Regions from separate parts of the Rhizobium sp. AN80A genome, predicted to be linked through region 3. Evidence: predicted binding sites of a transcription regulator. Region 3 holds the regulator's gene; each other region holds the start of a gene.
What was found. The regulator PhoB, encoded in region 3, activates phosphate uptake and scavenging genes when phosphate is short. The targets are predictions, from matches to a motif close to TGTCATNNANCTGTCAT.
Positions count from the first base shown of each region.

Region 1: ugpB (sn-glycerol-3-phosphate ABC transporter substrate-binding protein UgpB) is a predicted target of PhoB. The motif match lies at 2,429-2,445, and genes of this name have one in related genera.
Region 2: phnF (phosphonate metabolism transcriptional regulator PhnF) is a predicted target of PhoB. The motif match lies at 2,335-2,351, and genes of this name have one in related genera.

Region 1 covers NZ_JASJPX010000003.1:2,577,881-2,582,999, forward strand. Annotated here, with positions in the region: partial or broken gene ugpE (sn-glycerol-3-phosphate ABC transporter permease UgpE) at 1-62, opposite strand, end outside; gene ugpA (sn-glycerol-3-phosphate ABC transporter permease UgpA) at 77-961, opposite strand; gene ugpB (sn-glycerol-3-phosphate ABC transporter substrate-binding protein UgpB) at 1,028-2,356, opposite strand; gene P3R82_RS24410 (YraN family protein) at 2,480-2,848, opposite strand; gene rsmI (16S rRNA (cytidine(1402)-2'-O)-methyltransferase) at 2,838-3,698, opposite strand; gene dnaN (DNA polymerase III subunit beta) at 4,025-5,119, shown strand, end outside.
Region 2 covers NZ_JASJPX010000003.1:2,660,257-2,665,375, reverse strand. Annotated here, with positions in the region: gene dapB (4-hydroxy-tetrahydrodipicolinate reductase) at 1-714, shown strand, start outside; gene P3R82_RS24830 (2,3-bisphosphoglycerate-dependent phosphoglycerate mutase) at 736-1,371, shown strand; gene phnF (phosphonate metabolism transcriptional regulator PhnF) at 1,573-2,304, opposite strand; gene phnG (phosphonate C-P lyase system protein PhnG) at 2,421-2,906, shown strand; gene phnH (phosphonate C-P lyase system protein PhnH) at 2,906-3,529, shown strand; gene P3R82_RS24810 (carbon-phosphorus lyase complex subunit PhnI) at 3,533-4,642, shown strand; gene P3R82_RS24805 (alpha-D-ribose 1-methylphosphonate 5-phosphate C-P-lyase PhnJ) at 4,639-5,119, shown strand, end outside.
Region 3 covers NZ_JASJPX010000003.1:2,384,438-2,389,556, forward strand. Annotated here, with positions in the region: gene P3R82_RS23440 (aspartate aminotransferase family protein) at 1-866, opposite strand, end outside; gene P3R82_RS23445 (GcrA family cell cycle regulator) at 1,294-1,839, shown strand; gene phoB (phosphate regulon transcriptional regulator PhoB) at 1,921-2,604, opposite strand; gene phoU (phosphate signaling complex protein PhoU) at 2,641-3,354, opposite strand; gene pstB (phosphate ABC transporter ATP-binding protein PstB) at 3,398-4,213, opposite strand; gene pstA (phosphate ABC transporter permease PstA) at 4,228-5,119, opposite strand, start outside.

The DNA of each region.
Region 1 (5,119 bases), 190 kb from region 3:
GCGATCCCGAGGATCAGCACGAGGTGAGTGAGGAAATTGAGGAAGGGACGGTTCTCGACCATGGCTGGCTCTCGCTTCAATACTGCACTTTGCGTTCGATCCAGCGGAACTGGACGACGGTCAGAAGGACGACGATCAGCATGAGCACCACGGACTGCGCGGCCGACGGACCGAGGTTGAGACCGACGAAACCGTCGGCGTAGACCTTGTAGACCAGGATGTTGGTCGATTGCGACGGACCGCCGCCGGTGGCCGCGTCGATGATCGGGAAGGTGTCGAACATCGCATAGGTGATGTTGATCACCGCCAGGAAGAAGGTGGTCGGCGACAGGAGCGGGAAGACGATCGTCCAGAAGCGCTTGATCGGGCCGGCGCCATCGATGGCGGCCGCTTCCGTCAGCGAGTGCGGCACCGATTGCAGGCCGGCGACGAAGAACAGGAAGTTGTAGGAGATCTGCTTCCACGCGGCGGCGATGATGATCAGCACCATCGCGTTGTTCGGATTGAGGCGGTGGTTCCAGCTGTAGCCGAAATAGCCGAGCACATAGGGGATGATGCCGACGCTGGGGTTGAACATGAACCACCAGAGCAGGCCGGACGCGGCCGGCGCCACGGCATAGGGCCAGACCAGAAGCGTCGTGTAGAAGCGCTGCGAACGGATCACCCGGTTGACGCAAACCGCGAAGAGGAGCGACAGCCCCATCGACAGCACGGTGACGCCGATCGAGAAGGTGAAGGTGACGGCAAGCGAATTGAGGTAATCGGGATCGCCAAGCAAACGCCTGTAGTTCGCCATGCCCACGAAGGTGTCCTTGAGACCGAAGGGGTCCTGGCGCAGGAAGGACTGCCATACGGCCTGAACCGCCGGCCACACGAAGAAGACGATCGTGATGAGAAGCTGCGGCGCGATCAGGAGATAGGGCAGGAGACGGCTTTGGAAGACGGTGCGTTTGGTTTGCATGCGTGACCCCTCAAGGAAAATGCCCTCCCCGGACGGGCCGGAGAGGGCGGACGGAGGGAGCGACCCTTAGTTGGAGTTCGCGGCTTCGAATTCGCGCAGCTTGGCGTTGCCCTGCTTCACGCCTTCGTCGAGCGCTTCCTGACCGGTCTTCTTGCCGTTGAGAACGGCTTCGAGCTGCTGGTCGAGAACGTCGCGGATCTGCGTCAGGTTGCCGAAGCGAACACCCTTGGAGTTTTCGGAAGGCGTGCCGCGCATGATCTGCTTGATGGCGATGTCCGAACCGGCGTTCTTTTCGTAGTAGCCCTGCTTCTGACCAAGCTCATAAGCAGCATTGGTGATCGGCAGGTAGCCGGTGAACTGGTGCCACTCGGCCTGAACCTCGGGCTGCGAGAGGTAGGTGAAGAACTTGGCGGCGCCCTTGTAGACAGCCTTGTCCTTCTGACCATTCAGGACCCACAGGGTGGCGCCACCGATGATCGAGTTCTTCGGATCCTTGGTGACAGCGTCGTCGTAAGGCAGCGGTGCGAAGCCGACCTTGAAGTCCTTGGCGTTGTTGATGACGCCGGCGCGCGAAGCGGACGAGTTCATGTAGGCCGCGCACTGCTGCGAGTAGAAGAGCGGAGCGGCGTCGGCGCCGGCGCTCGGGCCGCCGTACTTGTAGACGCCTTCATCCTGCCACGTCTTCAGATTGTCCCAGAACTTGGCCTGGTTCGGGCCGTTGAACGTGAACTCGGCGTTCATGCCGCCGAAGCCGTTCTGCTGGGTGCCGTAGGGCAGGTTCTGGATGGCGGAGTAGTTTTCGAGGCCAACCCAGGTCGCGCCGTAGGACATGGTGAAGCCGCACTTGGCAGCGCCGGAGGAGACGATCTTCTTGCTCATCTCGGCAAGCTCGGCCCAGGTCTTCGGAGCGACTTCGGGATCGAGGCCGGCCTTCTTGAAGACGTCCTTGTTGTAGTAGAGGATCGGCGTCGACGAGTTGAACGGCATCGACAGGATGTTACCCTCGGGATCGGAATAGTAGCCGACGACGGGCGCCAGGAACTTCGACGGATCCCAGGGCTCGCCCTCGTCCTTCATCAACTGGTAGACCGGGTAGACGGCGCCCTTGGCGGCCATCATCGTGCCGGTGCCGACTTCGAAGACCTGAACGATGGCGGGCTGCTGGCCGGCGCGGAAGGCGGCGATCGCGGCCGTCAGCGTCTCGGGATAGGTGCCCTTGTAAACGGGAACGATCTTGTATTCGCTCTGGCTGTCGTTGAACTTCTGGGCAACTTCCTCGAGCTTCTTGCCGAGTTCGCCACCCATGGCGTGCCACCAGGTGACCTCGGTTGCAGCGAAGGACGCGGAAGCGGACAAAGCAACCGCGGCAGCGGCCAATGAAATAGTCTTAAACATGAAAAACCCTCTCCACCATTGTTGGCGTGAGGACGCAATAGAGGCCTATTGTGACACCTCCTTAACGATTTCATGACAGGCCGATTACAAATTCCGAAGAAATTAACCGGCTAACGAAAGCAATCAGAACGCATCGCGCAAATGGACCGGCCATTTGCCCGGCACGATGGCGACGATGTCGTAGCGTTGCGATAGCCGCGCGCGGTCGCGCTGGCGGGCGAGCCAGAGGTCGCTGGCGCCGCGAATGCGGGTCTGCGTGAGATGCGAGACGGCATCTATGGCCGCCCCCTCCTCGCGCCGCGCCTTGACCTCGACGAAGATCGCCAGGTCGCCCTTGCGGGCGATGATGTCGATCTCGCCGAGCCGCGTGCGGTAGCGCAGCGCGACGATGCGGTAGCCTTTGACCATGAGATAGAGAGCAGCGACATATTCGGAGACGCGGCCCCGACGCAGCGCCTTGCGGCGAAGACCGGTGTCGCGACTAGCGGCCATCGCCGGCCTTGCGGTCGAGCAGGCGCTGGTAGAGCTCCTTGCGGGGGAGACCGGTGATGCGGGCGGCCTCGGCGGCGGCCTTGGCGGTCGGGAGGGTCTGAGAGAGGTCGGCGAGGATGGCGTCGATATCCGCTTCCTCGACGGCGCGGGCCGGCGCCGGGCCGATGACGAGCACGATCTCGCCCTTGACATTGTCGACATCGGCATAGTGGGCGGCGAGTTCGGCGAGCGTGCCCCGGCGGAACTCCTCGTAGCTCTTGGTCAGCTCGCGGCAGACGGAGGCCGGGCGATCGCCGCCGAGAACGTCGGCGGCGGCGATCAGCGCGGCGCCGATGCGGTGCGGGGATTCGAAGAACATCAGCGTCGCCGGCGTGGCGGCGAACTCAGACAGGCGGTCGCGGCGCGCCTTGTCCTTGGTCGGGAGGAAACCGGCGAAGAGGAAGGCATCGTTCGGGAGACCGGAGCCGACGAGGGCCGCCAGCGGCGCCGACGCGCCGGGGATCGGGATCACCCGATAGCCGGCTTCGATCGCCGATTGCGCGAGGCGGTAGCCGGGGTCGGAGACCAGCGGCGTTCCGGCATCGGAGACAAGCGCCACGGATTTCCCGGCTTCGAGCGCCGCGAGCAGCCTCGGTCCGACCTCGTCGGCATTGTGCTCGTGATAGGCGTAGGGGCGGTTCTGGATGCCGTAGCGATCGAGCAGCACGCGGGTGACGCGGGTATCCTCGCAGGCCAGCACATCGGCGCCGGCCAGCGTCTCCAGCGCGCGCAGCGTTATGTCGCCGAGATTGCCGATCGGCGTCGCGACGAGATAGAGGCCGGGCTCCTGCGGGCGGGCGGGAACGGCCATGTTGTGCAGGCGGAAGCTACGCTGCCTGCCGCCCTCTGTCGTCGCGTTTTCATTGTCCAAGATATCGGTGCCCTTTCTGGCTACCGGCCTTTATGGGCGACGGCCATGCCTTCGGCAAGGGGCAGCGCTTCGACGGTAACGGTGATTTCTGTTAGCATCCGCAGCGAAAATGCCGATTGCGGGGGCGGCGACCTTTGCGCCTCTTGCATTCGTCCGCAAAATTCTGCCATTTTGCGCGTCCAATCCTCCGGTCCCAGCTTTTGGGAAAGGCATTATTCAGGCGCGTAACGCGCCCGGGCAGTAACGGTCGAAAGCGGTAGCATCCCATGCGTATTACTATTGAGCGGTCCAATCTCTTGAAGTCGCTGAACCACGTTCACCGCGTGGTTGAACGCCGCAACACGATCCCGATCCTGTCGAACATCCTGCTGCGCGCCGATGGCCAGAGCCTCGACATGAAGGCGACCGACCTCGACCTGGAAGTGACGGAAGCGACACCCGCCAATGTCGAGCAGCCCGGCGCCACCACGGTTCCCGCGCATCTTCTCTACGACATCGTGCGCAAGCTCTCCGACGGCTCGGAAGTGCTGCTCGCCACCAGCCAGGATGGCGGCTCGATGACAGTTCAGTCGGGCCGTTCGAAGTTTTCGCTGCAGTGCCTGCCGGAAGCCGACTTCCCGGATCTCACGGCCGGCACCTTCACGCATACGTTCAAGCTGAAGGCGACGGATCTGAAGATGCTGATCGATCGCACGCAGTTCGCGATCTCGACGGAAGAGACCCGATATTACCTGAACGGCATCTTCTTCCACACGATCGAAAGCGAAGGCGACCTGAAGCTGCGCGCCGTCGCCACCGACGGCCACCGCCTGGCGCGCGCCGACGTCAATGCTCCCTCGGGCTCCGAGGGCATGCCCGGGATCATCATCCCGCGCAAGACGGTCGGCGAGTTGCAGAAGCTGGTCGACAATCCGGAGGCGATGGTCACCGTCGAGGTCTCCGACGCCAAGATCCGCCTTTCGATCGGCTCGATCGTCATGACCTCGAAGCTGATCGACGGCACCTTCCCCGATTACCAGCGCGTCATACCGACCGGCAATGACAAGGAAATGCGCGTCGACTGCACGAGCTTCGCCCAGGCCGTCGACCGCGTCTCGACCATCTCGTCGGAGCGTGGCCGCGCCGTGAAGCTGGCGCTTTCGGACGGGCAGCTGCTGCTGACGGTCAACAATCCGGATTCGGGCAGCGCCACGGAAGAGGTCGCGGTCGGATACGATACGGACGCCATGGAGATCGGCTTCAACGCCAAGTACCTGCTCGATATCACCGCGCAGCTCTCGGGCGATCAGGCGATCTTCCTGCTTGCCGATGCTGGTTCTCCGACGCTCATCCGAGACACCGCCGGCGACGATGCTCTCTAC
Region 2 (5,119 bases), 280 kb from region 3:
GGCCGCCCGGGCTCGCCCTTCATCGGCAAGGATGCCGGCGAGATCGCCGGCCTCGGCCCCAACGGCGTCCTGATCGGCGACGATCCGCTGGCCGCCTTCCTCCATGCCGATGGCGTGCTCGATTTCACCACGCCCGCGACCACCAATGAATTCGCCGCGCTCGCCGCCCAGGCCCGCATCGTCCACATCATCGGCACGACAGGCTGCTCGGTCGAGGACGAACAGAAGATCTCGGCCGCCAGCCGCCATGCCCGCATCGTCAAATCGGGCAATATGGGCCTCGGCGTCAATCTGCTCAGCGTTCTCGTCGAACAGGCGGCGCGCGCGCTCGATCCCGCCGATTGGGACATCGAGGTCCTCGAAATGCACCACAAGCGCAAGGTCGATGCCCCCTCGGGCACTGCCCTGCTGCTCGGTGAAGCCGCCGCCAAGGGCCGCGGCGTCGATCTCTCAACCCACTCCGTGCGCGTCCGCGATGGCCACACCGGCGCGCGCGAAGCGGGCACGATCGGCTTCGCCACGCTGCGCGGCGGCTCCGTCATCGGCGAACATTCCGTCATCTTCGCCGGCGAAGGCGAGCGCGTCTCGATGGCCCACAGCGCCGGCGATCGCTCCATCTTCGCGCGCGGCGCCGTCAAGGCGGCCCTTTGGGCGCGCGACAGGAAGCCGGGTCTCTATTCCATGCTCGATGTTCTCGGGCTTTCCCAAAACTGATCTTTTTCGGAGGCATTTCTCATGAGTGGTACCCTCGTCCTCGTTCGCCACGGCCAGAGCGACTGGAACCTGAAGAACCTTTTCACCGGCTGGAAGAACCCGGAGCTCACCGAGCTCGGCGTTCAGGAAGCCAACACCGGCGGCAAGGCGCTCGCCGAGACCGGCATCAAGTTCGACATCGCCTTCACCTCCGACCTGAAGCGCGCCCAGGACACGCTGAAGATCATCCTTGAGAACGTCGGCCAGACCGGCCTCGAGACGATCAAGGACCAGGCGCTGAACGAGCGCGACTACGGCGATCTCTCCGGCCTCAACAAGGACGACGCCCGCGCCAAGTGGGGCGAGGAGCAGGTCCACATCTGGCGCCGCTCCTACGACGTTCCCCCTCCGGGTGGCGAAAGCCTGCGCGACACCGGCGCCCGCGTCTGGCCCTATTATCTCACCGAGATCCTGCCCCGCGTGCTGCGCGGCGAAACCGTGCTCGTCGCCGCCCACGGCAATTCGCTGCGCTCGCTGGTCATGGTGCTCGACAAGCTCACCAAGGAACAGATCCTCGGCGTCAACCTCGCGACCGGCGTTCCCATGGTCTACAAGCTCAACGCCGACTCGACCGTCGCGTCCAAGGAAGTCCTCGGCGACATGTCCGGCGCGCACTGAGCCCGTCTCTGGCTGCGTCCAAACTCTCCACCCTCATCCCGGCCTTGTGCCGGGATCCAGTCAACCCAAGTCCTTGGGTTGAAGGACTCCCTCGCGCCGCAGACGCGACGCTGCTGGATCCCGGACCAAGTCCGGGATGAGGGATGCCAGGGGGTTCACGCACGCCCGTGCTGCGCCCTCTCCATGTTGCTAGGATAACCCTCAATTCTCGATCGTGAACTGCACCCGATCAGCGGCAAACCGCGTCACCGAATATTGCACCGGCACGCCGTCGAGATCGGTATTCATCGCCTTGGTGATCAGCACGATCGCGCCCGGCGTCAGCTCCAGCGCCGAGAGATCGGCGGCTTCGGCGTGGGCGGCGGTGATTTCGGTGGTGGCGCGGATATAGTCGGACAGGCCGAGGTCGGCGAAGGCGCGGGTGATCGATTCCGTCTTCTCGTAGGCCTCGGGCATGCCCGCGAAACGCGCCGCCGGAAACCATGAGGTCGCGCTCGAGACCGGCCGTCCATCCGCCTTGCGCACGGTCTCCAGCCGGATCACTTTCGTCCCCGGCGCAAGCTTCAGCCAGCGCGCCACCTCGTCGCTGGACGCCTCCTCGCCATGTCCGAGCAACAGCCCGCGCGTCTCGCGCGCCTGCTCGCCGATGCCGCTGTTGAAGCGCGTCCGCTTGCTGATCGGAAAGTTCAGCCGTTCCTTGCGCTCGATCAGCGTGCCGCGACCCTGCACGGCGCGCACGATCCCCTCCTGCGCCAGCGCCGCCAGCGCGCTGCGCACCGTGTGGCGGTTGACGCCGAACTGCGTGGCCAGCGTCATCTCCGGCGGCACCATGCCCGTTTCGTCGTAGGCGCCGGCGCTGATTGCCTGGCGAATCCGGTCGGCGATCTGTCGCCACAGCGCCACGCCCGTCTGTCTCTGAACCTGCCCAGCCATTTTAGCCCTTTATCTTATGCGCCCCCGAAATGTCACACGCTTGTCACCTCGGCGATTTAGGTCTAGGTATAGCTTGTATGGTTGTCTATATCAATAGACATTTAAAGGATGTGGCGATGACCTTAGCGGAAAAGAAGGTAGGCAAGACCGAGCTGGGTGAGGGTGACCGGGCGCGCAAGCGCACCGTCGATCTGCTCGCCCGCGCCGAGCGGCAGGAGCTGGAAGCGGCCTGGCAGGCATTGGCGGAAAAGCCGGTGGCGCAAGCCGTGCGCGGCCCCGAAACCGGCCTCGTCATGGTGCGCGGCCGCATGGGCGGCGGCGGAGCCGCCTTCAATCTCGGCGAGGTCACCGTCACCCGCGCCACCATCCGCCTCGCTTCCGGCACCATCGGCCATGCCCAGGCGCTCGGTACCGATCGCGAAAAGGCCCGCCTCTCGGCGATCTTCGATGCGCTCTGGCAGGAGCCGGCCACTCGCGACGCTATCGAAAACACCCTGCTTGCGCCGATCGCGGCCCGCGTCGCCGATGCCGATAACAGGAAGGCCGACGAGACCGCGGCCACCCGCGTCGATTTCTTCACCATGGTTCGCGGAGACGACTGATGCCCCTCAAGACTGAAACGCATAACGCAGATGCCCTGTCGGGCGGCTTCGCCGAGCCGGTGTTCCACGCCCAAAGCGTCTTCAAGCTGATGATGGATGCCATGGCTCGCCCCGGCACCATCCAGACCGTGTCGCCCGATGCCGAGCCGCCGGCGCCGCTCGGCATTGCAGCCGGTGCCATCGCGCTGACGCTGTGCGATCACGACACTCCCGTCTGGCTCTCGCCTGCTTTGGCCAAGTCCGCCACGCCGCAATGGCTCGGCTTCCACACCGGCGCGCCGGTGACGCCGGAAAAGGCCGAAGCCCGCTTCGCCTTTGTCGATGAAGGCGCCACGCTCTCCTCCTTCGGCTTGTTTGCCTCCGGCACCCAGGAATATCCCGATCGTTCGACGACGCTCGTCATCGAGCTGCCCGATCTCGAAGGCGGTCGCCGTCTCGCGCTGATGGGCCCCGGCATCAAGACCGTCACCGACGTCGCGCCGCTTGGTCTGCCGGAACGCTTCCTGCATCTGTGGACGGAAAATCGCGCGCTCTTCCCGCGCGGCGTCGACATCGTGCTCACCTCGGGCAGCCGTTTCCTCTGCCTGCCGCGCACCACCAAGATCACCGCAACGGAGATGTGACCCATGTATGTTGCCGTCAAAGGTGGCGAGGCCGCCATTTCGAATGCCCACCGCCTGCTCGCCGATCGCCGCCGTGGTGATCGCGCGCTCCCCGCCATCGGCATCGAGCAGATCGTCGCCCAGCTGACGCTTGCCGTCGACCGCGTCATGGCCGAAGCCTCGCTTTACGACCGCACGCTGGCGGCACTCGCCGTGCGCCAGTCGCGCGGTGATATGATCGAGGCGATCTTCCTGCTGCGCGCCTACCGCACGACATTGCCGCGCTTCGGCTATTCGCAGCCGATCGATACGGCTCAAATGAAGATCGAGCGCCGCGTCTCCGCCACCTACAAGGACCTGCCCGGCGGCCAGCTGCTCGGCCCGACCTTCGATTATACCCACCGCCTGCTCGACCCCTCGCTGCTCGAGGATGGCGCGGTCGAGGAGCCGGTGCTGCGCGAAGCCGAAACCGGCCGCGTCATGCGCGTCTCGGAAATCCTTGCCCATGAAGGCCTGATCGAGGGCGATGGCGAAATGCCGGAGGATCACGAGATCGGCGATCTCACCCGCGAGCCGATGGAATTCCCGATGAGCCGGGATCTGCGCCTGCAGGCGCTCGCCCGTGGCGACGAGGGCTTCCTTCTGGCGCTCGGCTATTCCACCCAGCGCGGCTATGGCCGCAACCACCCCTTCACCGGCGAAATCCGCATCGGCGAGGTTGAGGTGGAGTTTGATGTGCCCGAGCTTGGCTTCGCCGTCTCGCTCGGTTCCATCCAGGTCACCGAATGCCAGATGGTCAACCAGTTCAAGGGCTCCTCCAAGGCGCCGCCGCAGTTCACCCGTGGTTACGGCCTGGTCTTCGGCCAGAGCGAGCGCAAGGCCATGTCCATGTCGCTGGTGGATCGTGCGCTTCGGGCAGGCGAGCTCGGCGAGGATGTCACAGCGCCCGCGCAGGACGAGGAATTCGTCATCTCGCATGCCGATAACGTCCAGTCGACCGGCTTCGTCGAGCATCTGAAGCTGCCGCACTATGTCGATTTCCAGGCCGAGCTCGATCTCGTCCGCCGCATGCGCAACGACTTCGACGCCGCCCGCAACGGCGGCGATGACGATCTCAAGGAGGCAGCCGAATGAGCGATCTCGCCACATACAACTTCGCCTATCTCGACGAACAGACCAAGCGGATGATCCGCCGCGCCATCCTGAAGGCGATCGCCATTCCCGGCTATCAGGTTCCCTTCGCCTCGCGCGAAATGCCGATGCCTTATGGCTGGGGCACCGGCGGCGTGCAGGTCACGGCCTCGATCATCGGCCCCGATGACGTGCTCAAGGTCATCGACCAGGGTGCCGACGACACCACCAACGCCGTCTCCATCCGCGCCTTCTTCCAGAAGGTCGCCAATGTCGCGGTCACCACGCACACGAAGGATGCCACCATCATCCAGACCCGCCACCGCATCCCGGAAGAAAAGCTCGGGGCGGGGCAGGTGCTGGTCTACCAGGTGCCGATCCCCGAGCCGCTGCGCTTCCTCGAGCCGCGCGAGACCGAGACCCGCAAGATGCACGCGCTCGAGGAATACGGCCTCATGCACGTCAAGCTCTACGAGGACA
Region 3 (5,119 bases):
AGCACCGCGTTGCCGACGGCCATGGCGAGCGGGTTGCCGCCATAGGTCGACCCGTGCGTGCCAGCCTTCATGCCCGATGCGGCTTCCGCCGTCGCAAGGCAGGCGCCGAGCGGGAAACCGCCGCCGATGCCCTTGGCGACGGCCATGAGATCGGGCGTCACGCCGGACCATTCATGCGCGAAGAGCTTTCCGGTGCGGCCGACGCCGGTTTGAACCTCGTCGAGGATCAGAAGCAGGCCCTTTTCGTCGCAGAGCTGGCGCAGCGCCTTCATGAACTCGGTGGTCGCCGGGCGGATACCGCCCTCGCCCTGCACCGGCTCGATCAGGATGCCGGCCGTGGCATCGGTGATGGCGGCGCGAACGGCTTCGATATCGCCGAAGGGCACCTGGTCGAAACCGGGCGTCTTGGGGCCGAAGCCCTCGAGATACTTCTCCTGGCCGCCGGCGGCGATGGTCGCCAGCGTGCGGCCGTGGAAGGCGCCCTCGAAGGTGATGATGTGGAAACGCTCGGGATGGCCCTTCGAATACTGGTAGCGGCGCGCGGTCTTGATCGCGCATTCCAGTGCCTCGGCGCCCGAATTGGTGAAGAACACCTTATCCGCGAAGGTTGCATCCGTCAGCCGCTTGGCGAAACGCTCCTGGCCCGCGATCTCGTAAATGTTGGACAGATGCCAGACCTTGTCGGCCTGCTCCTTCAGCGCGCCGACGACGTGCGGGTGGCTATGGCCGACGGAGGTCACGGCAACGCCCGCGCCGAAATCGAGATATCGCTCGCCGGTTTCGGTGATCAGCCACACGCCCTCTCCTCGCTCGAACCGCAGCGGGGCACGAGAGTAGGTATCATAAAGCGGCGCGGCTTCAGCCATGGCGCGATCTCCTGTCATTCGCTCAACACTGGCCCGGACTCCGGCTAAAAGCGGGTGCCCGGAAATGAAAAATGCCGCCTTTCGGCGGCGAGGGGCACTATTGTCTTTTCGCAGTGCGATGTCAACAAAACTGAGCTTTTGCCGCATGCGTCAAGCAAGCATCGGGGCGCCGGCGAGCTATCAACAGCTAATGTTGCAGAAATGACTCTACCATCCAGCAAGTTGGGGAAAACCGAGAAATCGATTCGCCGCGATTCAACCGACTCTTGTCACGGAGTCGCCCTCACTCTAGGTTAAAACTCAATTACTAGACTGCATGCGGCGGAACTAGTCACCAAAATCGAGCAAGCGTTTCTTGGTCCGGACACGTCCGTGCCATGGGTGAAGGATTCTGCCTACACCAACGCTAATAAGGCGGAGACAGGGCATGAACTGGACAGACGAGCGCGTTGAAAGACTGAAGAAGCTTTGGGCCGAGGGCCTGAGCGCCAGCCAGATTGCGGCACAACTTGGCGGTGTAAGCCGCAACGCCGTCATCGGCAAGGTCCACCGCCTGAACCTTCCGGGCCGCGCCAAGGCCGGCGGCGCAACGACGGCGACGAGAGCGCCGAAGCGCCCGGCGGCATCCACGCCACGCCCCGCCAGCAACTTCAATTCCGCGCGCATCTCGCCCGCCCGTGCCGTCGCCCGCCCACAGGGTTCGGCGATGCTCAAGGAAGAGATGGACATCGATGCGATCGAGGAAGTTCGCTTCCGTCCGTCCGCCAACGTGGTCGTTCCGATTTCACGCCGCCTCGGTCTCACGGAACTGACCGAGCGCACGTGCAAGTGGCCGGTCGGCGATCCGCTGACCGATGATTTCCACTTCTGCGGCTGCGAGTCCCCGGATACGTCGCCCTACTGCACCTATCACCAGCGCATGGCCTACCAGCCGGTCAACGAGCGCCGCAAGGCAGCCAACCGGGTCGCATGACCCGGAAAGCCGGATAAGGAACACAAGAAAACGGGCCCTCGCGGGGCCCGTTTTTCGTTGGATCGTGAGAACTGGAAGCGCTTACGCTTCCATGGAATAGCCGGCGCCGCGAACGGTGCGGATGACATCCTGCATGTTCGAGAAGTTGAGCGCCTTGCGCAGGCGGCCGACATGCACGTCGACGGTGCGTTCGTCGACATAGATGTCGTGGCCCCAGACGCCATCGAGCAGCTGCGAGCGCGAGAAGACGCGGCCCGGCGACGACATCAGGAATTCCAGCAGGCGGAATTCGGTCGGTCCGAGGCGGACTTCGCGGCTCTTGCGGTGGACGCGGTGGGTTTCGCGATCGAGTTCGATATCGCCGCACTTCAGCAGCGAGGACAGAACTTCCGGCTTGGCGCGACGCAGCATCGCCTTGACGCGGGCAACGAGCTCAGGTGTCGAGAACGGCTTGACGACGTAGTCGTCGGCGCCGGTCGAAAGGCCGCGAACACGTTCGCTTTCCTCGCCACGGGCGGTCAGCATGATGATCGGCAGGCGCTCCGTCTCCGGGCGCATCCGCAAGCGACGGCACAGTTCGATGCCGGATACGCCAGGCAGCATCCAGTCGAGGATCAAAAGGTCGGGCGTGCGCTCCTGCAGCCGGATCTCGGCCTCGTCACCGCGAAGGATGGTATCGACTTCAAAGCCTTCGGCCTCAAGGTTATAGCGAAGAAGCACGCTCAGTGCTTCTTCGTCTTCAACGACTGCTACTCTTGGGATCATTCGTCTCGGTCTCCTGGTGGCGCGGGTCCGTCACGCTTATTCCGTGACCGCGCCGACGGTGTTAGCCGTATCGTCCTTCGGACGCTCGCCTTCCGGCTGGGCGCCGGTTGCCATGTAGTAGATGGTTTCAGCGATGTTGGTGGCGTGGTCGCCGATACGCTCGATGTTCTTGGCGCAGAACAGGAGATGCGTGCAGCTGGTGATGTTGCGCGGATCTTCCATCATGTAGGTCAGCATCTCGCGGAACAGCGAGGTGTACATCGCGTCGATTTCCTCGTCGCGCTCGCGGATCGACTTCGCCTTGTCGGCGACGCGGCTGGTGTAGACGTCAAGCACTTCCTTGAGCTGGACGAGCGCCAGTTCGGCGAGGTGCTCGAGGCCGCGGGCGAGCTTGCGCGGAACGCCGGTGCTCTGGACCGCGATGACACGCTTGGCGGTGTTCTTGCCGAGGTCGCCGACGCGCTCGAGGTCGGCGGCGATGCGGATCGAACCCATGATCTCGCGAAGGTCGGCGGCCATCGGCTGACGGCGGGCGATCGTGATGATGGCCTTTTCGCCGACTTCACGTTCGGCGTTGTCCAGGATCACGTCGTCGGAAATGACCTTCTGGGCGAGCGAGATGTCACCGTTGACCAGCGCCCGGACAGCGTCCGAGACCATCTGCTCGGCAAGGCCGCCCATCTCCGAAATACGGCGGGTCAGGAACTTGAGATCATCGTCATAAGCGGAATAGATATGTGTCGATGCCATGGGGCTTATCCTTGAATGTCCTGAGGTTTACCGGTTTCGGAGATCAGCCGAAGCGGCCCATGATGTAATCCTGGGTGCGCGGATCGTCCGGGTTGGTGAACATCTTGTCGGTGTCGTTCTCCTCGACAAGGTTACCGAGGTGGAACATGGCGGTGCGCTGCGAGACGCGGGCCGCCTGCTGCATGGAGTGCGTGACGATGACGATCGTGTAGGCTTCACGCAGCTCGTGGATGAGTTCCTCGACCTTGGCGGTCGCGATCGGGTCGAGCGCCGAGCAGGGCTCGTCCATGAGGATGACTTCGGGGCTGACGGCGATCGCGCGGGCGATGCACAGACGCTGCTGCTGACCGCCCGAGAGGCCGGTGCCGCCTTCATGCACGCGGTCCTTGACTTCGTTCCACAGGCCGGCGCGCTGCAGGCTCTGCTCGACGATGACGTCCATGTCGGCCTTCGTCTTGGCGAGACCATGGATGCGCGGGCCGTAGGCGACGTTCTCGTAGATCGACTTCGGGAAGGGGTTCGGCTTCTGGAACACCATGCCGACGCGGGCGCGCAGTTCGACGACGTCGATATCCGGATCGTAGATATCATCGCCATCGAGCGTGATCTTGCCGGTGACGCGGCAGTTGTCGATCGTGTCGTTCATGCGGTTCAGGCTGCGCAGGAAAGTGGACTTGCCGCAGCCCGACGGACCGATGAGAGCCGTCACGGTGTTTTCGCGGATGTTCAGCTTCACGTCGAAAAGCGCGCGCTTGTCGCCGTAGTAAACCGAGACGTCTTGGCCGATCATTTTATACGGAATGGTATTCATCTTCTGGTCTAGCGCCTTCTCAACTGCTGCTTCCGTCAACATGTTCATGATGTTTACTCCGTTTACCAGCGGCGCTCAAAGCGACGACGCAAGAGGATGGCTCCGAGGTTCATGACGATCAGGAACAGGAGCAGGACGATGATGGCGCCGGACGTGCGCTCGACAAAGGCGCGTTCGGCTTCGTTTGCCCACATGTAGACCTGCACCGGCAGAGCCGTGGAAGGATCCATCGGGGTGGTCGGCGCATTGGCGACGAAGGCGACCATGCCGATCAGGAGCAGCGGTGCGGTTTCGCCGAGCGCGTGCGCCAGACCGATGATGGTGCCGGTCAGGATGCCAGGCATTGCCAGCGGCAGGACATGGTGGAACACCATCTGCATCTTCGAGGCGCCGAGGCCCAGCGCCGCGGCGCGGATCGACGGCGGCACGGCGCGCAACGCCGCGCGGGTGGCGATGATGATGGTCGGCAGCGTCATCAGCGTCAGCACCAGACCGCCGACCAGCGACGCGGAGCGCGGGAGCCCAGCGAAGTTGATGAAGACGGCGAGACCGAGCAGACCGTAGACGATGGAGGGCACCGCCGCGAGGTTGTTGATGTTGACCTCGATCAGGTCGGTCAGCTTGTTCTTCGGCGCGAACTCCTCGAGATAGATCGAGGCAGCGACGCCGATCGGCAGCGACAAGGCGAGAACGATCAGCATCAGGTAGAGCGACCCGATCAGGGCGACGCCGAGACCAGCGGCCTCAGGGCGGCTGGAGTTGCCGTTGACGAAGAGGCCGGTGTTGAATTGCTTGGTCAGCGCGCCGCTGGCGGTAAGCTGTTGCATCCAGCCGACCTGGCGATCGTTGACCTTGCGGTTCTTCTCGTCGACCGTCAGATCGATCTGGCCCTTGTTGGCCGAGTCGACGTTGGCGTCGGCGAGCAGCGTGACGTTGACCGTCTTGCCGATGAGC